3 regions of the Metabacillus dongyingensis genome follow, and region 3 is predicted to be linked to each of the others. Evidence: riboswitches for the same ligand, from Rfam matches in the RefSeq annotation. Region 3 holds a riboswitch; each other region holds the start of a gene.

Region 1 (10,667 bases), 1.5 Mb from region 3:
GATTCAAATTTGCCGCAATCAGCGATTTCGATTGTAGGTATGAATATCTTTATAGTTGTTATGGCAGGATTAGCTATTTTCCCGGGAGTTTTTACATTTGGACTGAAGCCCGATGCTGGGCCTGTCTTGTTATTTAATGTTCTGCCGACCGTTTTTAATCAAATGGCATTTGGAATGATATTCTTTGTTGCCTTCCTGCTGCTTTTCTTATTTGCTTCATTAACATCAGCGTTTTCCATGCTTGAAATTATCGTTTCTGTAATTGCTAAAGGTGATGCTAATAAACGGATTAAGTGGTCCTGGATCATTGGACTGACTATATTCGCAGTTGGAGTGCCATCTGCCTTATCATTCGGAATCTGGAGTGACGTAAGCATTTTCGGAAAATCAATTTTTGATGCAGCCGATTATTTGGTCAGCAACATTTTGATGCCGATTGGCGCTCTGCTGATCTCCATCTTTGTTCCTTTGAAAATGAAAAAATCCATGCTTTACTCAGAACTTGCTAACGGTTCGTCTTTATCTAAAGGGCTCTTTAACACTTGGTTCTTTTTAATGAGATATGTAGCTCCAATTGCTATTTTCCTTGTTTTGCTGGATGTTTTAGGAATCTGGAAACTGCTTTCCCGTTAAATTAGGCTCTATCAAGCTTTCCCTCCATATGTTAAAATAGGTAAAATTCAGAATGGAGGGTGATAAGCTTGGAGCACTTATCATTATTTATCATCATGTCGATCTTATTAATTTTATTGCCTGGACCTGATACAGCCATCGCTACTAAGAATACAATCACTGGCGGGCGGGCAGGAGGAATGAAAACAGTGTTCGGGGCTTTGACAGCACTTTTAATTCATACTTTTGCAGCTGTGTTAGGTTTATCAGCACTTATTGTCAAATCAGCTTTTCTCTTTTCAATCCTGAAGTACGCGGGAGCTTGCTACCTCATTTATTTAGGCCTTAAATCTTTATGGACTTTAAAAAAACCGGGCAGAATACAAGATAGAGAAGAACAAAAGCCTGAAGCAAAGCAAGTCAGCTGTTATCAGCAGGGATTTTTGACAAATCTCCTAAACCCTAAGGTAGCTGTTTTCTTTTTAACCTTTTTGCCTCAATTTTTGGAGCCGGGATCAAATACTTTTACACAGTTTATGATCATGGGATTAACATACACCTTTCTTACTTTTATTTGGTTTATTATTTATATTTATTTGATTCATCAATTGAGTGCTTTCATGAAGAAGCCAGCTGTACAAAATTGGATGGAAGGCATTACCGGTGCAGTACTCATTGGATTTGGCATAAAATTAGCATTGGAAAGAAAGTAAAGACATCAGATATGATGTCTTTTTTATTTTGGCTGCTGATCTTGCCTACTTTGAAAAATACTATTAGCACAAATAGGAATCAATAAACCAGGAAAGCTGGGTTCTTATTATTTGATTCACATAAATGAACCTGGAAAGGAATAATAATCCATTCCTGACAAATCGGCTCTAAAATTGAGGAAATAAAAATGATAATACAGTCTAATGTCTGAATCACAAGAAGCTTATGAGAAAAGAACTTGGTGATTGCCCGTTTTGAGTGCCTCATAGATTTTCTCCGAGTATGATTCCTGCATATAAAAATTGGACTTGAAATTGTGCCTTTATACATTCATTTGCCATTTCAGTTTGGGATTCCAATCATACTTATTTTCATTTTATTGATAAAAACAAAAGTGATGGAGAAAAAAAACAGCTGCTTAATGGTTGCAAATCCAGTGTCAGAAGAGTAGACTTTGAATCATAAAATAAAATAATGAAAACGGGAGCTTGTGGAATCAGGCTGAGAGTACGGCTATCTGCCGTAGACCGAATGAACCTGTTGGATAATGCCAGCGCAGGGATGTGATTCAGGGATACATATGAGCACTTTGCCGCGGCAGAGTGCTCTTTATTATGGGGAGGAAAAAATATGATAGAGCCTAAAACGATTTATGCGATTCTAGAAAAAGTAAGAAAAGAAAAACCTCTGGTGCACAATATTACAAACGTTGTGGTAACGAATTTTACAGCAAATGGCCTGTTAGCAATCGGAGCATCGCCGGTCATGGCTTACGCCAAGGAAGAAGTGGCGGATATGGCGAAAATTGCTGGGGCACTCGTATTAAATATTGGCACCTTAAACGAAGAAAATGTAGAAGCGATGCTGCTTGCAGGGAAATCTGCCAATAAGCATGGCGTGCCAGTCATTTTTGATCCGGTTGGTGCAGGCGCAACAAAATACCGTACTGAAACAGCACAAAAAATCGTAAAGGAACTGGAGATCACTGCAGTTAGAGGGAATGCTGCTGAAGTGGCAAATGTCGTTGGGGAGAGCTGGTCGATAAAAGGAGTCGACTCCGGTGACGGCGAAGGTGACATAATCGAACTTGCTGTAAAAGCTGCAAAGCAGTTAAACACTATTGCGGTCATTACAGGAAAACAGGATATTGTTTCAGATGGAGAAACAACATATATATGCAAAAATGGTCATTCTCTATTAACTAAAGTAACAGGTGCAGGCTGCTTGCTCACCTCTGTTATCGGCGCATTTTGCGCTGTTGAAAAAGATTATGTTCGTGCTTCTGCTGCAGCATTAGCGGTTTACGGGAGTGCTGCAGAACTTGCAGCTGAAGGAATTGAAGGTCCCGGAAGCTTTCAAATCGAGTTTTTAAACAATCTTTATACCATTTCAGCTGATAATATTCAAAAACTTTCTGCGCTTGAGGAGGTCAGCCATGTCAATCTCTAAAGCACTGACAATTGCAGGCTCTGACAGCGGAGGCGGAGCAGGAATTCAGGCGGATTTAAAAACGTTTCAGGAATTGAATGTATACGGAATGTCTGCCATTACAGCGGTTACCGCTCAAAACACACTAGGTGTACATGGTGTGTTTCCATTAACAGCGGACGCGGTTGTGCAGCAGATTGAAGCGATTGGCTCAGACATTGGAGCTGATGCCATTAAAACCGGAATGCTTTTTAATAGTGAAATTATTGAAGCTGTTTCTGAACAAATAAAGAGGTTCAATTGGAGCAAAGTGATTGTAGATCCCGTCATGATAGCCAAAGGCGGTGCTTCATTATTGCAGGATGAAGCAGTAGAAGCATTGAAAAATCATTTGCTTCCGCTTGCTTTGGTCGTTACTCCCAACATTCCAGAAGCTGAAGTGCTGACGGGTTTGAACATTCTCAATCTTGATGATCGTCAGACTGCTGCCAAAATCCTGCATTCTTTTGGCGTGAAAAATGTTGTGATTAAGGGAGGTCATGCTGAAAACGAGGAACAGTTAGTAGATTTGTTATTTGATGGAACAGAGTTCAGCTATTTTACAAGTGAACGTATTCATACAAAAAATACACACGGAACCGGCTGTACCTTCGCAGCTGCCATTACAGCCGAGATCGCAAAAGGAAAGTCAATTTATCATTCGGCAGAAACCGCCGTTGCGTTCATCCGGGAAGCGATAAAAGAAGATCTTAAATTAGGACAGGGCCATGGACCTACAAATCATTGGGCTTATCAAAAGAAAAAGAGGGGACCTTTGCATGTGGAATGAGGAAGTGCGCGCGAAACTCCAGCTTTATTTTATTATGGGCAGCACAAACTGTACGGAAGACCCTGAAAAAGTCCTGTTCCAAGCAATTAGCGGAGGCATATCTATGTTTCAGTTCCGGGAAAAAGGAACGGATGCTTTAACAGGCAGCGAAAAAAAGAACCTGGCAAGAAAACTGCAGCAGCTTTGTAAGGACCATGGAATACCATTTATCATAAATGATGACATTGAACTAGCTCTTGCACTAAATGCAGATGGAGTTCATATCGGACAGGATGATGAAGATGCCGGAGCAGTAAGAAAGATTTTAGGCGAGGGGAAAATTGTAGGTGTCTCAGCCCATACCCTTGCAGAGGTAGAGAAGGCAATCGAGGATGGAGCCGATTATATCGGAGCAGGGCCTATTTACCCTACGCGTACAAAAACAGATGCAAAGCCTGTTAAGGGGACTTCTCTTCTTGAAGAAGTAAGAAACTGCGGCATTTTGATTCCAATCGTAGGAATTGGTGGCATTACAGCTGAAAATGCGCGTGCAGTTATTGAAGCAGGTGCCGACGGGGTCTCGGTAATTACATCGATAAGTCTTGCAGAAGATGTCTATAAAAGTGCGGCTGCTTTGAAGAAATCTGTATCTTGAATAGGAGAATAAAAGAAAACGTGCAAATCTTGATGATCATTTGCACGTTTTCTTAATGTTTGGATTTTTTAACGGCGATCCAGCTCAATTTTTTTTTGGTTCTTCTGTAAATCTCTCATGAATACTAGATTACTGGCAAAAATAAGGCGGTTCAGAAGGATTCAGAGAAAATACATAGAATAAAAGATGATGAAGTTCCCTGAATTTAATATAATAATATTATGTAAACTATAGCGGGTAAAATGATTAAGTACTTAAACCATAAAGAATACTGCACAGCAGAAAAGAGGACAGATTAAATTCTGTTCTTTTTTTATGAATAAAAGTATAGGTATGATGTGCTAGAATTTATTCTTATTTCAAAAAAATGCATAGGCAGGAATGACTGATTTTTCAGAAGTCATTGACATTGATAATCATTTTCAATTAATATTCATGTGTACTCACTGACAAGACAGTAAGGAGCTGAATCATATAGAAAACGTATATGAATTTGAAGCCATCATAGAAGACGGAGAGTTAAACCAAACTATTTCTCTTCGGCAGGTCAAAATAACAGATTTTCAGATTTTATTCAGCTGGATGCATCAGCCGCATATCGCGCCGTTCTGGAAGCTGAATGTAAGTGAAGAAGAGTTTAAGGCTTATTTAGAACGCACCGTTAAAGCAGAGCACAAACGGGTTTTTCTATGTTTTTTAGATGACAGGCCAGCTGGCTATTTGATTGCGTATTCTATCCAGCATGATTCAATAAGGAACTATTATCAAGCTGAAACAGGTGATCTTGGAATGCATTTATTAATTGGGCCAAGGGAGCTTTTGAATAAAGAGCATGGCTTAATGATTGTGAGGGCAATGACTGCATTTCTTATGAAAAAATACGGATCAAGCAGAATCATTGGCGAACCTGATATAAGAAACAGGATCGTCATTCCAATTTTAAAAGAAATTGGCGGATATGTTGCGGATACCATTTTGCTTCCTCATAAAAGAGCGGCACTCGTTATTGGTGAAAAGACTCGTTTTAATGATTATATGTCAAACAAGAATGTAAACTTTATTAAGCTTCCAAGTGAAGATAAGGATCTATTAAATGAAAAGGCAGGAGCGTTATGTGAAAACCCATCTCCCAATTGATGAAGATATGAAAGAGCTGCTGGATAAAATAGGTGCTAGAATGGCTGAACTCAAACATCCTCCATTAAGCGACTTATCTGCTGAGCAGTCACGGTATTTTTATAAAGAAGCACGAACATTCTTTCAAAAGATAGAAATGAATGACATGATGATTTACAACGAAAAAATCGAATCAGCTGATCATCAAATTCCTGTAAGGATTTATCAGCCTGCATCAGCGGAAATGCTGCCAGTATTGGTATTTATGCATGGCGGCGGGTGGGTTTTTGGAGATCTCGACAGTGCCGATTCTATGTGCAGGTATCTTGCAAAGCACGCGAATTGTCTGATTGTATCCGTCGGTTACCGGCTTGCACCAGAGCACCCGTTTCCTGCGGCGCTTATGGATGTTCTTGCCGTTTCAGAGTGGGCGCCTCAAAACATATCTAAATGGAATGGTGATCCAGCCCAACTTGCAATTGGGGGAGAATCTTCCGGGGCAAACCTTGCAGCTGCAGCTGTACATTGGCTGAAGGATCAAGGAAAGCAAGCATTTACAATGCAGTGTTTACTCACTCCTGTATTGAATCACAATTTTTACACGGAATCTTATCAATCGGGCTATTCATTTAATCTGACGAAAGAGAAAATGGAATGGTTTTGGAATCATTATTTAAGCAATCAGGAACAGGGGAAAAATCCATATGCATCGCCGCTGCTTGCAATAAATTCTGCCGATTTGCCTCCCGCAATGATTGTGACTGTTGAATACGATCCGTTAAGAGATGAAGGGAAACAATATGCTGAAAAACTTGAAAATTCAGGAGTTCCTGTCACATATTTGTACTATGAACAGTTAGTACACAGCTTTCCAAATATGATTGGACAAGTAAACAGGGCGGATCTTGCGATGATAGATTTGACAAACCAGCTTAAAATTTTGCTGAGAAAAAATTTTTAATTTTTTTAAATGAGAATGATAATTATTTTCAAATAAGAAAGGTGATTATTTATGCTAACAAATGAATTTTATTTAAGCAGCCAGCGCAAGAGAGAATCAAATGCAAGATCTTATCCGCGCAGAATTCCAATTGCGATCAGTGAGGCAGAAGGGATTTATGTGAAGGATGTTGAGAATAAAACCTACATAGATTGCTTGGCAGGAGCAGGTACTCTTGCACTTGGACATAATCATCCTGTTGTTATAGAAGCGATGGAAAATGTGATAAAAGGCAAGCGTCCGCTTCATACGCTGGATATTACTACTCCAATGAAAGAGGAGTTTGTAGAGGAGCTGTTTGACGCTCTTCCGAAAAAATTTGCTGAACATGCAAAAATCCAATTTTGCGGACCATCAGGATCAGATGCTGTTGAGGCAGCTATGAAACTTGTGAAAACAGCAACCGGCAGAGGAGGCATGCTTTCTTTCCAAGGCGGATATCACGGCATGACAAATGGCTCTCTTAGTCTGATGGGCAACCTTGGTCCTAAAAGCAAAATACCCAATTTAATGTCAGACGTGCACTTCCTGCCTTATCCCTACTCATACCGCTGCCCATTTGGTATTGGTGGAGAAGAAGGGGCAGCAATCGGCTCTACATTTATTGAGCGCACTCTGAACGATCCTGAATCCGGTATTGTGAAACCCGCAGGCATGATGATGGAAATCGTGCAAGGTGAGGGAGGAGCCATTCCAGCTCCTGATGAATGGGTAAGACAAGTACGGAATATTACAAAAGAACAGCAAATTCCTCTCATCATCGATGAAGTGCAGACAGGATTTGGACGCACCGGAAAAATGTTTGCCTTTGAACATGCAGACATCAATCCTGATGTTGTTGTTCTTTCAAAAGCAATCGGCGGAACCCTTCCTTTAGCGGTTGTTGTCTATCATAAAGATCTTGATCAATGGGAACCGGGAGCACATTCAGGCACATTCCGCGGAAATCAGATCGCGATTGCAGCCGGAACAGCAACAATGAAATTTATTAAGCAGGAAAAGCTTGATGAACAGGCAGCTCTGCTTGGAGAATTTTTAATGCTACGTTTAAAACAGATGAAGCAAGAAGTATCGTCTATTGGAGATGTTCGTGGATTAGGACTGATGGTTGGCGCTGAAATTGTAGATAAAACAGCATCTGCAGATTCCATAGGAAGTTATCCTTCTCATCCGAAGCTCGCAAAGCTTATTCAGCAGGAATGCTTCAAACGGGGTCTTATCCTTGAGCTTGGCGGACGCTTCGGCAGCGTGGTCCGTTTCTTGCCGCCGCTGATTATTACAAGAGAACAGCTTGACACAGTTTGTGACATATTCTTCGATTCTGTTAAAGCTGCAGAAAGAACGCTCAGCCCAAGTTTAGTTTAGGATGTGGATCATTTGACAGCCATTCAGGAAAAAACAGCCTTTGAGCATTTGTTTTTATCAAATTATGAATCAAGTTTAAAAAATTATGAATCTCAAATGACTTATGCGATGAACTGCGTTAAAAGGATAATGATGTCACAAAATCCCTACAGCGGGATGACTCCTTTGGATGTGAAGAAAGAATTAGATCAACACTTTCCGGTCTTTCATCCTAAAATGAATCAAAATCAGCAAGCAGTATTTGAAAAACTTACGGATATCACTTCAAATACCATTCATGTCAGCCATCCGTTAACTGCTGCTCATCTTCACTGCCCGCCAATGATTCCCGGGTTAGCGGCTGAAGCCGTTATTTCCGGATTAAATCAATCGATGGATTCATGGGATCAAAGCGGTGCAGCTACAATGGTTGAGCAGTATGTAATGAATGGACTGTGCGGGATGTTCCAGCTGCCGGACGGAGACGGTGTGATGACAAGCGGGGGAACGCAGTCCAATTTAATGGGCCTCCTGCTTGCAAGGGAACGCGCTGCCTTAAAGTTTTGGGGATGGAATATTAAAAAGCAGGGTCTTCCGAAAGAACTGCATCGTCTGAAAATTCTATGCTCCGAAGCAGCTCATTTTTCTGTCCAGCAGGCAGCCTCGATATTAGGCTTAGGCGAAGATTCTGTTGTATTAGTTAAAGCGGATGAAAAGTACCGCATGTGTATGGAAGACTTGGCTGCATGCCTGTACAATCTGAAAGAAAATGGAGAATTGCCTTTTGCGCTGATCGGCACTGCAGGTACAACAGACTTTGGCAGCATCGATCCGCTGGAGGAAATGAGCAGCCTGGCTAAAGATTATGACCTGTGGTTTCATGCAGATGCTGCTTATGGAGGCGGGCTTGTCTTAACAGATACCCATAAGCATAAACTCGCAGGTTTAGAGAAAGCAGATTCCATTACAGTAGATTTTCATAAAATGTTTTATCAGCCAATCAGCTGCGGAGCTTTTCTTGTGAAAAATCGGGAGTCATTTTCGTTTATCAGGCATCATGCTGATTATTTGAATCCAATTGAAGACGAGGAAGATGACATCCCGAATTTAGTCTTCAAATCCATTCAGACAACCAGACGCTTTGATGCACTAAAGCCGTTTCTCTCTTTTCAATTAGTCGGAAAAGAGGAATGGGCAGAAATGATTGATCATACGCTGCTTCTAGCACAGGAAACGTTTGAGCTCCTGAAAAAAGAGCGTGAGTTCAGCGTCTATCATCAGCCCGAACTGAGCACAGTTGTTTTCAGATACATGGGGACAGGCATTCTCACGCATGAGAAGCTCAATCAGCTAAACTATCAAATTCGGGAAATTCTACTGAAAAATGGAGAAGTGATCATAGCCCGGACAAAGGTGGACGGCGATGCCTGCCTGAAATTCACCTTTTTGAATCCATTAACAAAAATGGCTGAAGTTAAAAAAATCATAAGAAGAATGAAAGAAATTGGCGAAGATGAAACAAGGAGGCTGCAGTATGAACAAACTTGAAGCAATGGCTCTTGCTGAAAAAGCAACTCTTCAAAGCTATTTAAATTGCTTTCTGCGGGAGACAAACAGCGGGAATCTAAGTGCGGATGCACCTGAAGAATTAAGAAAGAAGCACAGCGGCAATTGGATTCATGTTATTTTACAACATCAAAATTCCTGTCTTTATATCCCGGCAGGCTATCTATCTGAGACAGGACGTCACTTGTTAGACTGCCCAGTGTACTGTGATAATGAGGAAATCAATTACATAACATGCATTGAAAAAACGCTGAAAGAACTGGGTGAAAATGCTTCATCAGCTGAAAAAAATGAAGAATTGCTTTTGCGTGTCAAACAAAGCTGTGAATCCATGGCTCAATTTCTTGAAGAGCGTTCAGATGATGAAGAAGAACTTTATCAAACCTCATTTGATTTTATTGCAGCAGAGCAGTCCCTTTTATTTGGACATTTGCTTCATCCGACACCAAAAAGCAGACAGGGAATGACAGAATCAGATATTAAGGTGTATTCACCAGAATTAAAAGGAGCATTTCCGCTGCATTATTTTAGAGCTCATGCTGAATCCATTTATTCAAAGTCAACAATGCCAAAGTCGGCAATTGAACTTATAAAGCAGCTTGTCAAGGATGACCCGGAGATCAGTGCTGAGTTTAAAGAGAAGTACGCAGGAAAGGATGAATACGCACTTCTTCCAATTCATCCGTGGCAAGCTGAGTATTTGCTGAAAGACTCAGCTGTTCAAGAATTCATTCAAGAAGGCATGCTTGAAAATTTAGGTCAGCATGGACAGGCATTTTATGCAACTTCATCCTTGCGAACGGTCTATCATCCAGATGTTGCCTTTATGCTGAAGTTTTCACTTAACATTAAAATCACAAATTCTGTCCGGGTGAACCTATTAAAAGAACTTGAACGCGGAGCTGAAGTGAAAGAATTGATGGACACACAGCTTGGAAGTGAGTTATCTGAACAATTTCCTGATTTTAATATCATTCACGATCCTGCATTTATTACATTAAAGCTGCACGATCAGAAAGAGTCAGGTTTTGAAGTCATTCTCAGGGAAAATCCTTTTTATAAAAGGAGTGCGGAACAAGCAACCGCTCTTGTTGCCCTCTGTCAGGACGGAATGCTGCCGCAATCTTCAAGACTTGCAAGCATCGTTCGTGACCTTTCAAAAAAGGAAAAACGAACAACTGAAGAAATAAGCGCAGACTGGCTGAAACGCTATTTGGCGATTTCATTAAAGCCGATTCTTTGGCTTTATTTTGAAAAGGGCATTGCGCTTGAAGCACATCAGCAAAACAGTGTCGTTCAGCTGGAAAATGGATATCCAGCGCGATTTTTTTATAGAGACAATCAGGGATTTTACTTTTGCGAATCCAAAAAGAATGAATTAAATTCGTATCTTCCGGGAATCGGTTTAAAAAGTGAAACGGTAT
Region 2 (10,667 bases), 2.2 Mb from region 3:
ATTCAAGTTTTAATTCAAGTATTAGCAGCTTTAGCAATCAGCTTGGATATCCTTTAAGTTTCAACAATAGAAAAAATTTGTTCTCTATATAACGGGTTCCGTTTTGAGGAGAAAGCATAAAAATAAAGCCAAAATGGGTATTAAATTGCACTGCAATTTATACCCGTTTTTTTGATGATATAAAAGGTTGGAATGGAGATTAGCAACGTATTTAGCAGAAAAAAATGCAAGGGGATTTGTTGAAGCGGGATAACATTATATATACCCTGCAAAATGAGAACTGATTTCTAAGTGAATTATCTTGCATATTTAGACAAAAAAGAAGTTTGAGAATACAAAAAAAGCCCTGAGTATGTACATCGGGCCTTTTAATAATTAAGAAGGCTATTCCGCAATAGCCCCCTTTAGAAGAAATACAATTTAGAGAAATTCTTCTTTTGAATGAAATTAGAAAAACCCTTGATATTCAAGGGTTTTTTTGATGGAGCATAACGGGATCGAACCGATGACCTCTACGCTGCCAGCGTAGCGCTCTCCCAGCTGAGCTAATGCCCCGTATATAGGAATCTGCAAAATTTCATTTGCGATATTATAAATTATACTGCCTCTGAAGCATTCTTGCAATAGGAAGTAACAGTCAAAACAAAAATATTTTGACTGTTACTTTAGAATAGACTATTAAAGCCTCACTCACTCTCAACCACGCTCGAAAAGTCCTCATACACATACCCATTAATTACGATATCCAAGTTATGAAAATAGCGGTGCAGGGTTTGGATGGTGTCGGCGTTTCCGTTTATGACACTTTCGGAATGGCGGATAATGGACTCAAAGTCCATTTTTAGTGCTTTCACCAAGCGGGTCGAAGTGTTTAAGTTGCCGATTCGGTCCCAGCCTGTGGTTTCGGTATAGAAAACGGAAATCGCCAATGAATTCACCGCGTCTGTATACTCGGGTTTTTCTATTAAATTCCATTATTAAACGATATGTCTGCTATAAAAAAGCAAGAGGAAAATCCTCTTACTTCTTAATAGCCTCACTTTTCACTTCTGCTAATTGCAGCAAATGCCTTTTTTCATGATACCCAATAAACTCAACCCATTGCTTTAAGGAAAGCTCGCCAAGGTAAGGGTGCTTCATTGCTTTTTCTTTCAGGGCTTGGACGGGTGCCGTTTCTGCAAAGTTAATCAGCTCTCGGCGTGATTCTTCAAGTTTTGATAAAAGTTCTTCTTTTACGTATGATCCTTCGGCAGGTTTGAGGTTTTCGGGTGCATGGACTTTGCGGGAACGGTCGATGACCAATTCCAGCGGTTTTTCGCTTATTTCTTTCTTTTCGCCCGACATGAGAACCTGTTTCATGCCTCCTGTGATGACACGCTCCATTAAGTAAAGATGTTGAAGGATTTGGCCTGGGCTCCAAACGTCCTGTGATGGTTTTTGGTTGAACTGTTCATCTGTCATGTTTTTGACTTCGATCAGTAATTCAGCGCGTACTGCCTGTGAATGTTCCAGCATCTTGATCTCTCCCTTCATCTTAATTCTATCAAAGTGATGGACAAAGTTCTTTTTTCAGCTTCTTCCTGACAGTTCCTGTGTTAGATGGTTTTTTACTTGCTCTCTGAGCTTGTATTTTTGGATTTTTCCTGAAGCGGTCATCGGGTAGTCTTTGACGAAATAATAGTATTCAGGAATTTTATAATGGGAAAGCTGTCCTTTGCAGAATGCTTTTATGTCTTCTGCCGTCAGGGTGGCTCCTTCTTTTGGAACGATGCATGCAGCTACTTTTTCTCCGTATTTTTCATCAGGAACGCCAATTACCTGAACATCCATGATATCTTCATGACGATAAAGGAATTCTTCAATTTCACGAGGGTAGACATTTTCTCCGCCGCGGATGATCATGTCCTTCAGTCGTCCGGTAATGACGATATAGCCGTGTTCATCCATTGTAGCCAGATCACCGGTATGAAGCCAGCCTTCTTTATCAATCGCTTCTTCTGTTGCTTCAGGCATTTTGTAGTAGCCTTTCATGACGAGGTAGCCCCTTGTGCAAAGCTCTCCCTGAACTCCAGGTGCTGCTTCCTTGCCTGTAAGCGGGTCAATGATTTTCACTTCTACATGAGGATGGGATTTGCCGACTGTTTCAACTTTGCGTTCAATGGAGTCTGTCACTGTTGTCTGTGTAATAACAGGTGAGGACTCTGTTTGGCCGTAAGCAATCGTTACTTCTGACATGCCCATTTCATTGATGACTTTTTTCATGACTTCAATTGGACAGGTTGAGCCCGCCATAATCCCTGTTCTCAAGGTTGAGAGGTCATAGTTTTTAAAGTTAGGAGAGTTCAGCTCAGCGATAAACATCGTTGGCACTCCGTGAAGTCCTGTGCATTTTTCTTTTTCAACGGTCTGAAGGACAAGATCGGGATTAAACTCCACGATTGGCACCATGGCTGCTCCGACAGATACACATGCCAGAACGCCAAGAACGCAGCCGAAGCAGTGGAAGAATGGGACCGGGATGCATAAACGGTCCTGATTCGTTAAATTCATTGAGCTTGCGACAAGGAAGCCGTTGTTGACAATATTGTGATGAGTGAGCATGACACCTTTAGGGAAGCCGGTTGTGCCTGAGGTGTATTGCATATTGATGACGCCCTCAGGAGTTAATAGGCTCTCTCGTTCGGCAAGCTCTTCATCAGTAACTTTAGATCCATGATCGAGAAGCTCATTCCAGCTGTACATCTCATGGGGTGCTTTTTGATTTCCTATGTAAATGAGGTTTTTTAAGTGCGGCAGTGCTTCAATTTGTTTGTATTTCTCTGCAGAAGCTGAATTCGTGATGGAGCGGACAATGTCGACATAAGATGTTCCTTTAAAGCCGTCAATTAAGAACAGAGTGGTGGAGTCAGACTGCTTCAGCAGGTATTCGAGCTCGCTGCTTTGGTAGCTTGTGTTGACGGTAACAAGTATGGCGCCAATGCGTGCAGATGCGAACTGCAGCAGGAGCCACTCAGGGACGTTGGTTGCCCAAATGGCAATGTTTTCACCCTTTTTTACGCCAAGACCCATTAAGGCTTTTGCAAGCTTCGTTGTTTCGCTGTAAAATTCATCATACGTATAGCGGATGTTTTCCTTTGAATAGACAATGGCATCCTGGCTTCCGTATTTTGACACAGTTTCCTTCAATAATTGGCCGATGGTTTTATTTTTTAGTGATTGCATGGGACCTCCCTGGACAAAAAGAATGATTACGCTTTCATTATAAACTATTTTTAGAAAGTTTTGAAAACTATTATTCTCTAAAAAATGCAGAAGCAGTTGCAGTATAATAGAAGAAATGTATTTTAAAAAGGGGAACGATCATGAATAAATCAACATTTTATCCTTATCTGGCACTCGCAATTGGAGTTGCGGCGGTTTCAACATCTGCTATTTTTGTAAAGCTGACCTCTGCACCTGCTCCAGTTATCGCGTTTTATCGCCTGTTTTTCTCAACACTCATCGTTCTGCCGCTGTTTTTGGCAAAATCGCTGCCTCATATTAAAACGTTAACGAAGAAAGACTGGAGCTATTCAATTTTGGCAGGTGTACTGCTTGCTTTTCATTTTATTCTCTGGTTTGAATCGCTGAACTACACTTCTGTAGCAAGTTCAGTTGTGCTGGTGACTCTTCAGCCGCTGTTTGCGTTTATTGGCACCTATTTCTTCTTTAAAGAGAGGGTGTCAGCGAGGGCTATACTTAGTGCCGTGCTTGCAATTGCAGGCAGTGTTGTGATCAGCTGGGGAGATTTCCGGATCAGCGGGCTTGCGCTGTTTGGAGACTTTCTTGCGCTTGCAGCCTGTGCGATGGTAACGGCTTACCTGCTGTTTGGCCAAGGTGTGAGAAAGCGCCATACGCTGACGCTATACACGTTTATCGTTTATGCGGTCAGCTCAGTGACATTATTCCTTTACTGTGTGCTGTTAAGCTATCCTCTGACAGGTTTTCAGAAACAGGATTGGCTGTACTTTTTGCTGCTTGCAATTGTCCCGACATTGCTTGGGCATTCGCTATTTAACTGGTCGCTGAAATGGATTTCGACAAATGTCATTTCTGTTGCCATTCTGTTTGAGCCGGTTGGATCGATTATTCTTGCGTATTACTTCCTTGAAGAGACGGTTATTCTTACGCAATTAATTGGCGGAGGAATCATTATCATTGGCGTCATGCTGTTTCTTTTTGAAAAGAAAGACGTGGCTGAGATTTCAAGTGAACAAGCGCTGTAAACAAATAAAAGGACTCAATTCCGAGTCCTTTTTTGTTTTTCCATGATTTTCTTTTCCAGATCTTTAAACGTATACTTCGTCTTCTTTTTCAAAGCTTTTTCAAAGCTGTTTTGTTTTCCTGTTTCAAGAAGGAGATCCCGGATAATGTCTTCTCCAAATTCATCTGCCAAAATTTTAACGGCGTAGTAGCTCTGAGTATACACTTCCGCTTCCGGACTGTCTTCCAATGCATTTGCCCAGCTTCCGGGATTTCTTAGCTCATCGAAAGGGATCACCTTGTCGATGGGGATTTTTGCATCCTCTCCGTTATAGCCAGCATATTCTGCAACGCCCTCATTAAACCAGATTGGAATTTTCAGCGATTCGATTTCCATTTTCTCTAATGCTTTCTCCATATAGTAATGGGCATATTCATGGTAAAAGGTTTCCACGACAAGCGGAGATGCGGCATCGAGATCATCCGGAATCACGATGGCCATGGTTTCTTTCACATGATCGTAAAACCCCATATAATCCAAATATTCAAGCTCCTGCAGCGAGTCCGGCGATTCATCAAGGAGAATCAGGTCAATGGGCTGATCCTCGATCTTGCCGAACAAGCGGGTGCTGATGCTCCTTGCGTGATCGAATTCGTCTTCAACCAGCTGGATATCCCTTTTATTAAGAGAGGAATAGTAAACAGTAAGATGAGAAATTTTCTTCGTTTCAGCAGTTTCTTTGTATTCTTCATAAGGATCAATCGGCAAAAAAGCGTTCACCTGAAACTCAAATTTCTCCCTGGGACTGATATTTTGATAGTTGAAATGAGTCGTCATTACATTCATTAGGACTACGAAGAACAAGGTAATAATTAAACTGAAGGTTGTGATGGAAAGGAAGATGGATCCTGACAGTCCCTTGAAAAAGAGCAGATTCCTTTCCTTGCGGTGGATCAACTCGTATATAGAATAGATAAACAAGCCAAGCAGCAAAAGCGTTATAACGCTTCCTGCGATTACGCTTGCAGGTATATTTAAAAAGAGAAACAGAACGTAAAACACACCGGTGAAATAAACGATATACAGGATTGATAAGAAACTATGCAGAAGTATTTTCACTTGAAGCCTCCGTTTTGCCTTAGTCTATGAACATATTCTGTTTTATGAAAAGAAACTCCTTTTAGAGGTAGGGATTTAATTTTCGCTTGTCGAATTTTTTCAGCAAGGAGTGTTGAAAATGAATTTTAGAATAAGAAAAGCTGTTAAAGAAGATGCGAAGCAAATCGCAGTTGTTCACGTGGACAGCTGGAGAACAACCTATAAAGGTATTGTAGCAGATGAATATCTTGAAAGTCTTACATATGAAAGCAAAGAAAAAATGTGGGTGTCTATTGATCCGGAGACTGTTTTTGTGGCAGAAAATCAGGATGGCCAAATAGCAGGGTTTGCAGGCTTCGGACCAGAGCGGACAAAGGAATATGGATTTGATGGGGAATTATATGCGATCTATCTATTAAAAGAAGTGCAGGGAGCAGGCATCGGGCGCAGGCTTGTAGAGGCAACTGCAAATGAACTGCTTCGGAAAAACTATCAATCTATGCTGCTGTGGGTAATGGATGAGAATCCTTCAAAAGGATTCTATGAACGCTTTTTGCCCGAAAGGATCGCAGAGGACGTCTATACGATTGATGGGACAGATCATCAGGAGACCGCATTTGGATGGCGTGATTTGTCGAAACTGGCAGCTGCATTGAAAAGGAAAGAGGGATCACTGTGAATCGAGCATTAATACTGGGCGGAACGCAATTTTTCGGCAAAAGACTTGTTCATAATCTGCTTGAAAATGGGGCAAAAGTGACGATTGCAACAAGAGGAAGAACTCATGATGACTTTGGAGATGGCGTAGAGCGTCTGATTATCGATCGTGAAAACAAAGAATCAATGATTAAAGCCTTTGATCATAAACAATGGGACGTTGTTTATGATCAATCGTGTTTTTCGCCGCTTGAAGCAAAATCTGCTTATGAAGCGCTACACGGCAAAATCAGGCATTATATTTTCACTTCGACAATGGCAGTCTATGAATTTGGGAGAGGGAAGACAGAAGAGGACTTTGATCCTCTGTCGTATGAGCCTTCTTTTAAAGAGCGCAAAGACTATAAAGGGATAAGCGGCTATCAGGAAGCGAAACGCAGTGCAGAAGCCTATCTTTTTCAGAATGCGGATGTGCCTGTTGCCGCTGTAAGACCTGCTCTGGTAATCGGAATAGATGATTATACGGAACGCTTTTTATTTCATGTGAAAAAGGTGAAGAACGAGGAACCGATTGGAATTGCAGATCCTGGATATTTTTACAGCTATACTTCAGCTGAGGACGCAGCGGGATTCTTGTATATGGCTGGAGAAAAAACCTTAACGGGTGCATACAATGCCGCTTTTGAAAAAAGTCTGTCACTGAATGATCTTCTGCTTAAAATCGGATGTGCTGTCGGGAAAAAAGCGATTGTGACAAGGGAGATTGCGAAAGAGAATGCTTCACCTTATGGATTATCAGGTGAATGGACACTGAATGTGTCAAAGGCTGAAAGTGCTGGATACTCATTTGAGGAATTGGATCCGTACTTAGAGAAATTAATAGAGGTAATGAAAAAAGAAACGTGACCTTGTCGCGTTTCTTTTTAGTGGGGTAAAACCTGCTGATGAAATACCGAAGCAAAATATGCGAATACAAACCCAAGCGGGAAAGAGAAAATCATAGACCAGCCGTTGACTAATTCTTCTTCGTTGCTGATCCTTATCGCTTCAAAATAACCATATAGAAAATGAATAATCGACAATAAAAATGTTATCATCATCAATGAGAAGGATAGATTCATCATTTGCCCTCCATAAGAAATCTATTACTACTAGTACATGCTGATGATAGAGTGTTTATGACAAGAAATAAGTTCTGACCGAAGAGTCAGGCGCTGGAATAGACATGAATGGAAGAAATTATATAAATTTTAATAGGATAAAAAAGCACCGAAAAAAATCGGTGCTTTTGACAGAATCTATTTTCTTTTTAAGACAAGTGATTTAGAAGCAGTGAGCATCAGTACTAAGACGATTGAGCAAATGATAAATGTAGGCACCATGTAGGAAGCGTTATAGCCGGCTGAATACAGCAGAACGGGCTTATCGCCTGCAAATTCTGCAAAGAAAATAGCGCCGGCAAGTGTATGTGCAGCAAATCTAAGGAAGCTTCCCAGAAAAGCCGCTGCTACTACGTAAGCAATTAATCGTCCTCTGTTAAGAGGATTCAGAGAGCTTTGGACTTGTTTATAGAAAACTCCTCCGGCACCTACCACGGTAAATGCAACAAAATAGTCAAGAAAACCCTGGACTGGATGCACAATTGTGGTGTAGCCCATAATCGTCTGCAAAACGCCAAGTAAAAAGCCTGTCAGCAGTCCTCCCTTTAATCCGTGGCGAAAACCCATGATCAGGACTGGAATCATTGCAAGCGAAATTGACCCTCCCTGAGGCATTTTGCCAATGAAGCTTGTTGCTAAATCAAGCAGAAATGCAATTGCTGATAGAATCGCTGCTTCTACTAAAAAAACTAGACGTGTATTTGTCTGCATAGCTCTTCCCCTTTTCAGCATTGACCGGGGCAGTTTTTTTCCATAATAAAAAGCAATGCGGGGAATGTCGGATGGTTTCCACGCACTGCTTTGGTTGGGTTATCACTTGAATCCATCGCCACATCCCTACGTAAGCTTTAACTATACAGGTTCAACGGGTCTGAACATAACGTTCACTCTCAGCCGAATGGCTCCCCAAGTGGTCAAATGCAATATATGATTTAGACACTACTATACAGGAAGTTGCAAAATTCGACAAGACTAAATCTTGATTTTTTTCAGAAAAGAATGGAAAGCTCTTTTATCTGTCTTTACAAGGATCCAAAATCTTGCTATAGTTTCCATGAATTCAATATATGCAGGGGAGCTGAGTGAACTTGGCTGAGAGGATACTGATTCTTGTATCGACCCTTTAACCTGATCTGGGTAATGCCAGCGGAGGGAATGCGGAAGATGCATTACTTTTCCATAACTTTGCGAATGCGTTAAGGCTGCCCCAGTGGCAGCCTTTTTTGTTGTTCGGTCAGATATTCATATATTAATAAATTTTAAGGAGGATAAAGAATGTCCAGTGTAAATCTAGCATTTCAGGTGCTGCCTAAATCATCAGAAGGGAATACATATGAAATTGTCGACAAAGCGATCGAGGTTGTTCAGCGATCAGGAGTTAAATATGAGGTAGGTGCGATGGAGACGGTTATGGAGGGAGAGCTAGATGAATTGATTGATATCGTTAAGCAAGCGCAGGATGCCTGTATTTCAGCCGGTGCAACCGAGGTAATGACTCACATGAAAATTCATTACCGCCCAAAAGAAGGGGTCACAATGGATGAAAAACTTAAGAAATACCGTTAAAACACTTTCAGGAATAGCGCTTCCTGGTATAGTGCTGCTGTCATTCCTCTTTTTGTGGGAATTGGCTGTCATCGTTTCAAAAGTGGAAAATTGGATTCTGCCTCGTCCGACTCATATTTTCATCACGCTTGCTGAAATGAGGGGAACGATAGGCGGACATATCCTGCAGACTCTGTCGGAAGCAGTACTTGGTTTATTGATCGCTGTAACAGCGGGCGTATTGATTGCTATCTTAATAGACCTGTCAGATTGGGTTCGAAAAGCAGTTGAACCGCTGCTTGTTCTTTCACAAACCATTCCAATAATAGCGCTTGCTCCATTGCTTATCATCTGGTTTGGATTCGGCATTTTTCCTAAAGTAATTGTCGTGGCGCTCGTTTGTTTCTTTCCGATCGCCATCAATCTTTCTGACGGCTTCCGTTTAGTAGACAGGGATATGGTGAAGCTCATGAGAACGCTTGGAGCAAGCCGCAGACAGATGTTTTTAAAATTGAAGCTTCCAGCTGCAACACCTTTCTTTTTTTCAGGGTTGAAAATAGCCGGAACATACAGTGTGATGGGGGCGGTTATCGGAGAGTGGCTGGGTGCAAGCAAAGGACTCGGAATTCTATTGACTCGATCCTCCCAATCGTTTCTGACAGATAAAGTATTTGCAACAATCGTCTTAATAGTAGGTTTAAGCTTAATCATTTTTACACTTATTGAAATACTGGCAAGAATCATGATGCCTTGGAAATATAAGCAGCAAAAGCATTCTAACTAGCACGGGGGAGAAAAAATGAAACAACTCGTATTTATTCTATTTAGTTTAGTGTTCATCTTATCTGGATGCGGATCGGCAGAAAAATCCTCTGATGAGGAATTAAAAAAAGTGAAGATTATGCTGGATTGGTTTCCAAATACAAATCATACAGGCATTTATGCAGCGAAAGAAAATGGCTTCTATAAAGAAGAAGGTCTTGATGTTGAAATAGTTGAACCTGGTGAAGGAGTCAGTGCGGATCAGATTGTTGCCTCTGGTGAAGTTGATTTTGCTGTCAGCCATCAGGAGAATATTACACACGCAAGATCAACAGGTGTGCCGATTGTTTCAATAGGAGCAATCATACAGGAGAATACTTCTGCATTTGCTTCTTTAAAAGAAGAAAACATCACTTCTCCAAAGGATTTTGAAGGAAAACGTTACGGGGGATGGGGTTCTCCTACAGAAGAAGCTGTTATTAAAGCTGTAATGGATAAATCGAATGCAGACTTTGAAAAAGTGGATTATGTCACGCTTGGAGCAACAGACTTTTTCAAGTCGATCGGACGCGATACAGACTTTCAATGGATTTTCCAGGGATGGGATGGGGTTGAGGCTGCTCGCCAGGGAATTGAATTGAACTACATCTATTTAAAAGACCTTGATCCAGCATTAAACTATTACACTCCGGTTATTGCAACCAGCGAATCCAAAATTGCAAAAGACAAAGAAATGGTTCAGTCCTTCATGAAGGCTACATCAAAGGGTTATCAATTTGCCATTGAAGAGCCGGAAGAAGCAGCGGATATTCTGATTAAAAATGTACCTGAGATTAATGCTGAGCTAGTAAAGGAAAGCCAAGTGTGGCTAAGTGATCAGTATCAGGGAAAAGCGAAGCAATGGGGCATTCAAGATGAAAAAGTCTGGAAAAGATATGCCGATTGGATGTATGAACGAAAGCTGATTGAAGAGAACATTGAACCAAGTGAAGCTTTTACAAATGAATTCCTGCCTGAAGGAAAGAAATAGCATGCTGACTCTTTCTCAAATCAGCAAATCTTATTCTAAAGACCAGAATGTCCTGATGCCGACAGACTTGAATGTGAAAAAGGGTGAATTTGTAAGCATTATTGGACCAAGCGGCTGCGGAAAAAGCACATTGCTTGATATTATAGCCGGCATCAATAAGCCGACTAAAGGC
Region 3 (10,667 bases):
CCGCACGAACAAGCATTTCCGCATTTGCTGTCCCAAGAGCTCCCGCACCGATGATTAACACATGACCATTTCGAATGTTCTGCTGTCCTTTTTCTCCTATTGGAGAGAATAAGATTTGCCTAGAGTACCGTTCCATTTAGGATGTAATCATTCCTTCTTCAGGGCTGCTTGCAGATGCATAAGATTTTACTGGTATTCTGCCTGCCTCAAAGCTTAACCTTCCTGCTTCAATGGCAAGCTTCATAGCAGCTGCCATTTTTACCGGATTGCCTGCAGCAGAAACAGCAGTGTTCAACAGAACACCATCCGCTCCAAGCTCCATCGCTTTTGCTGCATCAGCAGCTGATCCAATCCCTGCATCCACAATAACCGGCAGATTCGTTTGTTCGATAATAAATGATAGATTCAAAGGGTTGATAATGCCCTGTCCTGAACCGATTGGAGACGCGCCTGGCATAATCGCATGAACGCCTGCTTCTTCAAGTCTCCTTGCAAGCACGACATCATCAGACGTGTAAGGAAGTACAATAAATCCTTCCTTTACAAGCTCCTCACTTGCTTTTAAGGTTTCAACAGGATCGGGAAGCAATGTTTTCGCACACCCGATCACTTCTACTTTAATCATATCACATAACCCTGAAGCCTTAGCGAGTTTTGCGATTCTGACAGCTTCTTCAGCCGTTTTCGCACCAGCGGTGTTCGGCAGCAGCGTGTAGCGGGAAAGATCAAGCTGCTCCAGAAAATTAGGCTGAGACGGTTCAAAAATATTCATTCTTCTCACAGCGAATGTTAAAATATCTGCTTCAGCCGCTTTTACCGCTTCTTTTTGAATATCAAAAGAGGGATATTTTCCCGTTCCAAGCAACAGTCTTGATTGAAAAGTTTTTCCTGCAATCGTTAACATAAATTATCCTCCTCCTACAAATTGAACAATTTCAAAAACATCCCCATCATTAATAACTGTTTTCGCGTATTCTTCTTTGGCTATTATTTCTGAATTATGTTCCACGATGATGATTCTTTTGCTCACCTCATAAAAAGCAAGCAAATCTTGAACGGTGCGCACTGAAGACTGCATTTCTATCATGCTGCCATTCACTTTTATGTTCATAGTTTCACCCCTGCCGCACGGTCCATTCTAAATGCATGAACGTATTCTTCAGCTGCCGGTCGATTAAAAAATAAATCTCTGATCATTTCACCTGTTTTGGGAGCGAGCAGGATGCCATTTCGGTAATGCCCTGTTGCCACAAAGAGATTCGGTATGCCCTGATGCTTGAAAATAAATGGCTTGCTGTCGGCTGTTCCCGGCCTTAATCCTGCCCATGCACGCTGAAAAGAGGCATCTTCAATTGCCGGCATAATTTTAACTGCTTTATTCATGAGAGCAGCGATTCCTTGTACGGAAGGCTCTGTATTCCAGGTTCCTTCTTTCATCGTTGCCCCAATAACTATTGTTCCATCAAGCTTTGGCACAAGATAACAGCTTTCATGAAAAACAGTAGAAGATAGTTTTCCATCTTTCATTGTCACAGACAAACATTCGCCCTTAACAGGATGTACAAATATATTGCGTGTGAACTCCTTTATCAGCCGGCTGCTCCATGTGCCATTTGCAAGAATAAGAGCTTCGCAAAAAAACGTATCTTGAGGCGTTTCGATTTCATAGTGTGAGCCTTCAAATCTGCTGAATTTGTATACTGGTGTGTTTTCAAAGATTTTTCCGCTCATCAGCTGAATGGCTTTTGTAAAGGCTTTGCACAGCGCGGCTGGAGTAAGCTTTCCATCTTTTTCAATTTTCAGAGCCCCGTAAATCGCATCTGTTATGCCTTTTTCATATTCTTGGACTTTTTCTTTGGAATGCCATTCTACGTCCTTTTCAATTTCTGCTCTTTTTTTCAAAGAATCGGCTTCCTCAGCCGTCATTGCCAGTTTGTACATTCCATTGTATTGAAGCTGTATGTCAATTCCGCTTTCCAGCAGTAAATCATGAGCTAATTTTGGATAAAGCGCCTGGCTTTCTTTAGCAAACCTGAAAAAAGCATCATCCTTTTCAGTTTCAGTATGGGCGCCAAGCATACCCGCCGCAGCACTGGATGCTCCGCTGCCTGTTTTTCCGCTTTCAAATACCGCAACTCGAAGTCCGGCTTTCGCTAAATAATAGGCAGAGGCAAGCCCGATGACTCCTCCGCCGATAATGCCGGCATCAAATAAAGGCTTCAATGGCCCATCCCCCTTTTTAATTGATCAGCAAGTTCAAGTGCCGCATGACTTGGATGCTCCGCTGAAAAAACATAGGACATCACGGCTGCTCCCTCAATCTTTATATCTCTTAGATCAGGAATGACAGCAGGATTGATTCCTCCAATTGCAATGACTGGAATGCTGACAGATTCCGCTATTTCCGCAAGCTTGCTTATCCCTCTTGCTTCTAGACCATTTTTTGATGATGTTTGGAATACATGCCCGAAAAGGAGACGATCTGCCCCATTTTCAGCACAATATACTGCTTCAGCAGCAGTGTGGACTGAACAGCCTACCTCAAGATGCGGGAAGCGCTGTTTCACCAGTTTCACATTGAAGCTGTGCGATGGGAGCTGAACCTGATGCAAACCAGAAAGAACAGCTGCATCCACACGGTCATTCATGACAAGCTTTGATTTCGGAACCCCATTTTGATGGAGCTCTTCAATTAAGCTGATCAGTTCCCCAGCTGATTTATTCTTCTCTCTAATATGAATGGCATCTGCAGAGGTATGTATATCTGTGATGATTTTTACGAGCTCTGCAGCAGAGTGCCGTCCATCTGTGACAAGGTGCAATTTCACTTTTGCATCAGCATGGTTTGTGTCTCATCCCACGCTTCCATCTTTTCCGCCATATCCCAAAAACGATATTCATACATCGAGCTGATGAGGAAGTTTTCCTTCATCATTTGTCTCTCGTGATCGCTTGCACGCAGAGCAAGCTCGTCAAATCTTGCAATCTGCTCGAGGACAAGCTCTTTAAACCAATCACCGTGATAAGTCGCAATCCATTTCTCATAAACTTCATCACCAGGCTTGCAATCTTTCAGGTGCTCCCCGACTTCATAATAGAGCCAATAGCATGGAAGCAGAGCTGCAATGATTTCACCAAGATTTCCTGTCGCAACTGAACGGTACATATGGGAGGTGTAAGCATACGCAGTTGGCGATGGCTTAAACTCCTTCCGTTCGGTGTCTGTGATTCCAAGCAGGACAGAAAATTGCTGATGCAAAGAGAGCTCTGCTTCATAGGTTCCCTGTGAATGAACGGACATCCGGTATGTTGTATGAAGGTCAGGGGCCATCGCCCCTGCAAAAGCCTGCACTTTTGCAAAATGCGTTAAGTAATAAGAATCCTGCATCACATAGTATTTAAATTTCTCCTTTGAAAGGCTGCCTTCGCCAATTCCTTTTACAAAAGGATGTTCAAAGCTTCCTTCCCACCATTTATCTGCATACTCCCGGCATTCTTTTGAAAATGACATGTTTTGTTCCTCCTCATTTTTAGTATAAAAACGGCAAAAAACCACTTTTCGCATAGAAAAGTGGTGTATGAATAGACCTTTACACCACTTCCCTACGCTGGTTTTAGCCAGATCAGGTTCGGAGGGTCTTGAAGGCAAACTTCAATCTCAGCCCTTCTAAAAGGGCTCCCCTAGCGGTTGTTTATATATTATTTTAGAAATATTTACATGTACATCATACCATGCTCAAAGAAACTTTCAAGTCAAAATTATCAACTTTTATGGAACTCAAGCTCTTGCCTGAGCTCATCCACATATTCAGCTGATCCAGTCAGAATCAGTAAATCTCCGCGTTTCAGCTCTGTATCGCCATGCGGCACAATCGATTCATTTTCCCTGAAAATACGGACAAAAATAACGTCGCCTGTAAATGGAAAGCTGCGGAGCACCATGCCATCGTAGTGTCTGTTGTTCATTTTTATCTGATAAAGAGCTGAATCGTTATTGGTCAGAATCTTCATGATGCCAGGTGCTTCAATAAGAGCCCTCAGCAAGGTTTTGGTAGAAAGCAGAACAGAGAAGACATCAATGTCTTTCGCTCTTAGCTGCTCGTCTAATAATGGTGATGAGATGCTTGCAATCACCCGTCCAACTTCAACCTCTTTTGCAAACATGGCGATTTCAGCATTCGTATCCTCATCTCCTGCAGCAGCAATAAGGATATCAGCTTCAAATACTCCCTGGGACTGCAGGGTCTCAATTGAGTAATCTTCAAGCTCCTCAATATGAAACAATGATTCAGCGATCTGCTGTTCATTTTTATCGACATAAGTATGATACACCGTCGTATCGTACATCTTCGGATTTAACTCGCGTGTCACCGGCAGTGTCATTTGATTGGCTCCTATAAAAGCTACCTTCAGCTTCTTTTGCGAAGACAGCTGTTCAGGGAAAAGCTTCTTAAATCCAATCGGAGTAAAAATACTCGTCAGAACAGCCGTTAAAATGAGCGCACCTGACATTTGTGCATCAATCACATTTACTCTTTCTCCAATGGTAGCTGCCGCAATAACAAGGGAAAGGGTTGATGTCAGCAAAAATCCTGAAGCAAGCGTTGTTTTTGTGTCATACCATCTCTTCAGTAAATAAATCGGCACAATTTTAGAGATCAGCAAGGCAATAAACAGCAATGGGATCAGCATTAAAATTTTTGGATCCTTAAACATCGACCATACATCAAGATCGACACCAACCATAACAAAGAAGATCGGTATCAAAAATCCGTAGCCGAAGGAATCCATTTTCTGAACCATTTCTTTGTTTGGGGACAGCAGTGAGACCAGAACACCCGCTAAAAACGCTCCTAATATGTTTTCTGCCCCGATTGTTTCTGATAAGGCAACAAGGACAATGATCAGAGTGAAAATAGCCCTTGTCCCAATTTGAATCGTGCCTTTAGACATCGTTTCAATAAATGATCTGCTCTGAAAGGTTTTGCCGAGAAAATATAAAACAATTCCAGCACCAAATAACAGCAGCAGCAGCCATGTATTTGTATTTTCTCCTCCATAAATCGATGCAAACACGGCAAGCAGAATCATCGTCACTAAGTCTGCTATGACAGCAACGAGCAAGATAATCTGTCCGATATTCGACTTCATAATGCCTGCATCCTTCAGTGTAGGGACCACCACCCCGAGCGATATGGTGGAAATGATCAGCGTCATCAAGAAGGCATTTTCTATAAAACCAAAGAAAACAAACAAATACGATAAGAGCAGAGACAAGATAAAGATGCCAACAAAGACAAGAAAAGAAACGGCAAACGTATTTGGCGCTTCCTTCCCGCTCGGCAGCAATTCTTTCTTCCGTCCACCGATAAAAGCAGTGAAATCAATTTCAAGTCCGCTCAAAAACATAAGAAAAATAAAACCGAGCATGGATAGCGTTTCGAGCCACATATCCTCCTGAACAAGATTAAATCCGCTTTGCCCGATAATAATCCCCATTATAATCTCGGCAACTACAACAGGCATGACTTTAATTTTAAAGCGATGCAGCAGGAGAGGGGTTACAAAAGCGGCTAACAGTACGATAACTAGTGATGAAAAGGAATCTCCATGCACAGTATTTCCCTCCTAACTAAATCTAGATTAAATATTGCATGAACAATGTAGCCATACCAAAATAAATAAATATGGAAATAATATCATTAATCGTTGTAATAAATGGACCTGATGCAACAGCAGGGTCAACTTTGAGCCGGTGCATCACCAGCGGGACAAAAGCGCCCGCGATTGTCGAAACAGTCAGGGTTGCAAGAATGGAAATGCCTACTAAAAGTCCCAGGAAGAAATCATGCTGCCAAAAATAGACGACGCCTGTCACTAGAACTCCGCACACGGCACCATTGATAATTCCTGTACCAGCTTCTCTGGCAATAATTTTAAAATTACCGCCTTCTTCAAGGTCGCCCATCGCTATTCTTCTGACGGCTACCGCAAGTGCCTGAGTACCAGTGTTCCCCGCCATTCCGGCAATTAACGGGATAAAAACAGCAAGAATGGCCACTTTATTAAGCGTTTCTTCAAACTGTCCTATTAAATTTGCCGTTAACATTCCGAGAAATAATAGAATCACAAGCCAGGGCAATCTTTTTTTAGCGGCTGACAGAGGACCCCTGTCTATGGAATCCACATCAGATACAGCTGCAAGCTTCGAATAGTCATCAGATGCTTCTTCATCGATAACATCAACGATATCATCAACCGTTATAATTCCTAAAAGATGATTCTGAAAATCAACTACCGGCAGTGCAAGGAAATTATAATCTCTCATTTTTCTTGCTACATCTTCCTGATCTTCTCCTACAGATACGGAAAATACCCGTTCACTCATAATTTCGCCAATCATGAGATCATCATCGCTGACTATTAAATCACGAAGCGAGATAACGCCCACTAGATGCTTATCTTCATCGATTACATAAAGATAGTAAATCGTTTCAGCGTCAGGAGCTTCATGCTTTAAAATATGCATGGCCGATTTGACAGTTTGATTTGCAATAATGGCAATGAATTCCGTGGTCATGATACTTCCTGCCGTAAATTCTTCGTAATGCAGAAGTTCACGAATTTCCTGTGCAGCTTCATCATCCATGATGGTCAGATAGCTTGCTACCTGATCTTTGTTTAATTCGTTAAGCACGTCTACCGCATCGTCCGCGTACATGTGCTCAAGCATTTGTGATGCAAAACGCGGATCCATTTCGGATAAATACATTTCGTAATTGTACTCTTCATCTTCAATATTCTCAAAAAGAGCAGCCATTTCTTCAGGAGACAAATAATGATAAAGCTTCATTCGCTCCTCTTGCTCAAGCTTCACAAAGATTTTCGCCTGATCATACGGATGCTGCTCCAAAAACATGGAGCGAAACCCGTCTAAGTCTTCATTTTCCAAAGCTGTTACCAATTCCGCAGCTTCAATCTCTAATTTTTCTCTTTCATCTGACATCCAGAGTCTCCTCCTTCCCCAATCCGTTCCTATATTAAAGCCAAGACATCAAAATGTCATCAAATTGTGATACATTTTATATACATGCAGAAAACATGCGCAGCACTAGCGTTTGCGCTCTGTACTGTCGTTTTTTCCTTGTGATAAGGTAGCATGTTTTGCGATGTTTTACAAATGAATCCTTTGCAAATTCATTAATTTTCGCTAAGATTGATAAAGTGAAACTTCACTCACAGGGAGTTTATTCCCCACTGTTTGGTGGTTGAGAATAAAAAATATCATTCATTGCATTATTAGTTTTTTAATAGAAAGGGATCCATAATGAACACAGATAAATCCCCACAGCAGCAGTTAGACTACACACTTATTTTTATCATGTTTTTAATGGCGCTGACCAGTGCCATTGCGATAAGCAGTGCCCAACCTACTCTACCCGAAAAATTGCAGAATATAAACTTTGCCTTTCTTCAGCTTAGATGGTACATCATCGGTATTATCGCAGTCATCGGAACAATGGTCATTGATTTTGACCGCTTCAAACAGCTCTCATGGTATTTATATGGATTTGGGATGATTTTGCTATTGGGACTTGAAGTTCTGCCGTCGCCTATTGTAGAGCCGATTAAAGGTGCAAAAAGCTGGTATACCCTTCCTGGAATCGGTAATTTCCAGCCATCAGAACTGATGAAAATTTTTATGATTATTGTTCTTAGCAAAATCATTACTGACCACCGGGAAAAATACGCCACAAATACAGTCAGAGATGACCTGCTCCTGTTAGGTAAAGTATTTGCCGCAGCGGCACCTCCCATACTCCTGCTGATGAGACAGCCGGATACAGGGATGACAATGGTCTTTTGCGCTATTATCGGTTCATTAATTATTGTCTCGGGTGTTAAATGGAAAATCATCTTCAGCTTTATATTATCAGGTGCGGGAATGGCTGCTATTGGCGTATTTATTTTTTTCACATTTCCGGATTTCTTCAACAAGTACATTTTAGACACCAATTCTTATAAACTAGATCGTGTTTATGGCTGGCTTAATCCGTATGAATATTCCAGCGATATCGGATTTCAGCTTATCAAATCTCTTCTTGCAATCGGTTCGGGTGAGCTTTACGGAAAAGGATATCAGCAGCTTGAGGTTTACTTGCCTGAGGGGCATACAGACTTTATATTCGCCATTATCTCTGAGCAGTTCGGATTTATCGGCGGCAGTATCGTGATTTCTCTTTTCTTCCTTCTTATCTACCGGATGATTCATATTGCACTTGAGAGCAACGACCCATTCGGAAGCTTTTTATGCACAGGAGTCATCGGCATGATCACGTTTCAGGTTTTCCAAAACGTCGGCATGACCGTTGGCCTCCTTCCAATTACAGGACTCCCGCTTCCTTTTATCAGCTATGGAGGAAGTTCACTTGCAACCTACATGATTGCCATCGGCATTGTGTTGAATGTCAGATCACGAACCAGAAAGTATATGTTTGACTAATGATGAAACCCGTTTTTATAACGGGTTTTTTCTTTTATCCTGAATTCTTTTCTTTCTTTAATGGAACGATGAAGGTATATGATATTTTTGATTCTTTAAAGATATCTGCTATCATCTTAGAAAAAGAGACAAATGAGGACGGATTCAGATGAAAATTGATATTATCGGTGATATTCACGGCTGTTTTGACGAGTTTTGCGAGCTTACGGAAAAGCTTGGCTATGATTGGAATAATGGGTTTCCTGTTCACAGCACCAGAAAACTTGCTTTTGTAGGAGATCTGGCTGACAGGGGACCCCATTCTATAAAAGTAATCGAGGCCGTTATAAAAATCACTTCGAACCAAGCAGGATATTATGTGCCAGGCAACCACTGCAACAAACTTTACCGTTACATGCTCGGAAACAAAGTCCAGGTTGCACACGGTTTGGAAACGACAGCGGCAGAACTTGAAGCATTGGGAGAAGAGGAACGAAAGGATGTCTATCAGAGTTTTATGAAGCTCTACGATCAATCTCCTCTCTATCAGGTATTGGATGAGGGCAGACTGGTCATTGCCCATGCAGGAATCAGGGCTGACTACATAGGTAAAACGCACAAAAAAGTAAAAGAATTTGTGCTTTACGGGGACATAACCGGCCAGACTAACCCTGACGGAACTCCTGTCAGAAGAGACTGGGCAAAGCTTTATAAAGGTAAACCGTTCATTGTCTATGGGCATACACCAGTACGGGAAGCACGGTTTGTCGGCAATACGGTGAACATTGATACTGGAGCAGTATTTGGAGGCTATTTAACAGCGCTCAGATATCCCGAAAAAGAGATTGTCACAGTCAAATCATCTTTGCCGTATGACGAATCTAGGTTCCGGGAGATGGATTGAAGAGCCTGATATTAGGGTAAGAGTAAATCTATTTTCGATATCATCGGATTTATTTCCGATCACCACTTTTAAATATCAAAAAAACTCATGCCGTACTCAGCATGAGTCTTTCTTATTTATAACCGATTGGATATCATTCGGCAAATCAATCTTGAAGTTCATTTCTTTTTCCAAAAACGGATGAAAGAATGAAAGTTCAGCACTGTGCAGCGCCTGCCTTGATAGAAGCTGATGACTTCCCCCATATAAACTGTCGCCGCTCAGCGGATGGCCGATGTGGGACATATGAACTCTTATTTGATGCGTTCTTCCTGTTTCAAGCTTCAGGGAAACTAGTGTATTGCATTCGGAAAACGCAATAACATGGTAATGGGTAACAGCAAGCTTGCCATCATCTCTGACGGTCCGTTCTATAATGCTGTCCTCTTTCCTGCCGATTGGCGCAGAAATTGTACCCTGCTTCATCAACACTTTCCCTTCAACCAAAGCTGCGTAAGTCCGTCTGATTCCGCCCTGCTTTTGAAGAGAGGAAAACAAGGAGTGTGCGAAACGGTGCTTTGCGACAAGCATTAGCCCGGATGTATCCTTATCGAGACGGTTGACAACATGAATAGTTGCATCGATCCCTTTTTCCCCGTAATAAAAGAGCAGACCATTTGCAAGCGTCCCGCCTGGATGTTCACGCGAGGGAATTGTTGGAAGATAAGGCGGCTTATTAATAACAAGACACCATTCATCTTCATACACAATATCAAAGTTTACTTTTTCAGGAAGCATGCCTGAACTTGGCTTTTCAACAGGAAAGATGACTTTGAGCACATCTCCTGACTTAAGCTCGAAGCGGACGGTTGCATGTTCACCATTTACTAAAATGCATCCGCCTCCGAACTTGATATCGGTTAAAGCGCGCTTTGATATATTCTTTTCCTTAAGATAATCCCTTATGAGCATGCCTTCTTCAGCAGCAGGGATTGTCCATGTTAATTGAAACGCGTTCACAACTATCTTCCTCTCAGGATCCTATTCGGAAATAAATGAGTCGCGGACTCTTTTCCAGAATGGAAATGGCCTGAATCTCGCAAACCTGATTTTTTCATTGGCAACACGGCATTGAATCGATTTTACGTCTTTATGCAGAAGCGTTAAATGATCGATGGTGATTTGGAAATCAACATCATTAACCGGCTTTAATAAACAAGTATGATGATCCGGCAAAACAAGAGGAGAACCTACTGTTCTGAATACCCGGTTATTGATAGAAGCCATTTCCGCAACCTGAAT

Evidence for each region. A riboswitch is a leader RNA that binds a small molecule or an ion and turns the genes downstream of it on or off. The one in region 3 is predicted to bind thiamine pyrophosphate.
Region 1: it holds a riboswitch for thiamine pyrophosphate, as region 3 does, so the genes downstream of both, thiM (hydroxyethylthiazole kinase) here and tenA (thiaminase II) in region 3, are expected to answer to the same signal.
Region 2: it holds a riboswitch for thiamine pyrophosphate, as region 3 does, so the genes downstream of both, K8L98_RS20150 (MTH1187 family thiamine-binding protein) here and tenA (thiaminase II) in region 3, are expected to answer to the same signal.

The regions. Positions count from the first base shown of each region.
Region 1 covers NZ_CP082944.1:2,732,862-2,743,528, reverse strand. The annotation lists gene K8L98_RS13595 (sodium-dependent transporter) at 1-633, shown strand, start outside; gene K8L98_RS13590 (LysE family translocator) at 702-1,325, shown strand; TPP riboswitch at 1,797-1,905, shown strand; gene thiM (hydroxyethylthiazole kinase) at 1,957-2,775, shown strand; gene thiD (bifunctional hydroxymethylpyrimidine kinase/phosphomethylpyrimidine kinase) at 2,762-3,583, shown strand; gene thiE (thiamine phosphate synthase) at 3,573-4,217, shown strand; gene K8L98_RS13570 (GNAT family N-acetyltransferase) at 4,683-5,354, shown strand; gene K8L98_RS13565 (alpha/beta hydrolase) at 5,332-6,294, shown strand; gene K8L98_RS13560 (aspartate aminotransferase family protein) at 6,346-7,698, shown strand; gene K8L98_RS13555 (pyridoxal phosphate-dependent decarboxylase family protein) at 7,702-9,225, shown strand; gene K8L98_RS13550 (IucA/IucC family protein) at 9,212-10,667, shown strand, end outside.
Region 2 covers NZ_CP082944.1:4,037,972-4,048,638, reverse strand. The annotation lists gene K8L98_RS20200 (spore coat protein) at 1-57, shown strand, start outside; tRNA gene K8L98_RS20195 (tRNA-Ala) at 483-555, opposite strand; gene K8L98_RS20190 (DinB family protein) at 1,021-1,515, opposite strand; gene K8L98_RS20185 (AMP-binding protein) at 1,570-3,246, opposite strand; gene K8L98_RS20180 (DMT family transporter) at 3,363-4,265, shown strand; gene K8L98_RS20175 (hypothetical protein) at 4,280-5,362, opposite strand; gene K8L98_RS20170 (GNAT family N-acetyltransferase) at 5,481-6,020, shown strand; gene K8L98_RS20165 (NAD-dependent epimerase/dehydratase family protein) at 6,017-6,904, shown strand; gene K8L98_RS20160 (hypothetical protein) at 6,922-7,119, opposite strand; gene thiT (energy-coupled thiamine transporter ThiT) at 7,297-7,869, opposite strand; TPP riboswitch at 7,976-8,077, opposite strand; TPP riboswitch at 8,220-8,332, shown strand; gene K8L98_RS20150 (MTH1187 family thiamine-binding protein) at 8,434-8,724, shown strand; gene K8L98_RS20145 (ABC transporter permease) at 8,699-9,487, shown strand; gene K8L98_RS20140 (ABC transporter substrate-binding protein) at 9,503-10,495, shown strand; gene K8L98_RS20135 (ABC transporter ATP-binding protein) at 10,497-10,667, shown strand, end outside.
Region 3 covers NZ_CP082944.1:1,217,764-1,228,430, reverse strand. The annotation lists gene K8L98_RS06050 (thiazole biosynthesis adenylyltransferase ThiF) at 1-136, opposite strand, end outside; gene K8L98_RS06045 (thiazole synthase) at 137-904, opposite strand; gene thiS (sulfur carrier protein ThiS) at 908-1,111, opposite strand; gene thiO (glycine oxidase ThiO) at 1,108-2,223, opposite strand; gene tenI (thiazole tautomerase TenI) at 2,220-2,828, opposite strand; gene tenA (thiaminase II) at 2,825-3,511, opposite strand; TPP riboswitch at 3,584-3,693, opposite strand; gene K8L98_RS06020 (monovalent cation:proton antiporter family protein) at 3,763-5,616, opposite strand; gene mgtE (magnesium transporter) at 5,639-7,006, opposite strand; gene K8L98_RS06010 (FtsW/RodA/SpoVE family cell cycle protein) at 7,328-8,503, shown strand; gene prpE (bis(5'-nucleosyl)-tetraphosphatase PrpE) at 8,652-9,386, shown strand; gene K8L98_RS06000 (RluA family pseudouridine synthase) at 9,483-10,385, opposite strand; gene K8L98_RS05995 (NAD kinase) at 10,407-10,667, opposite strand, start outside.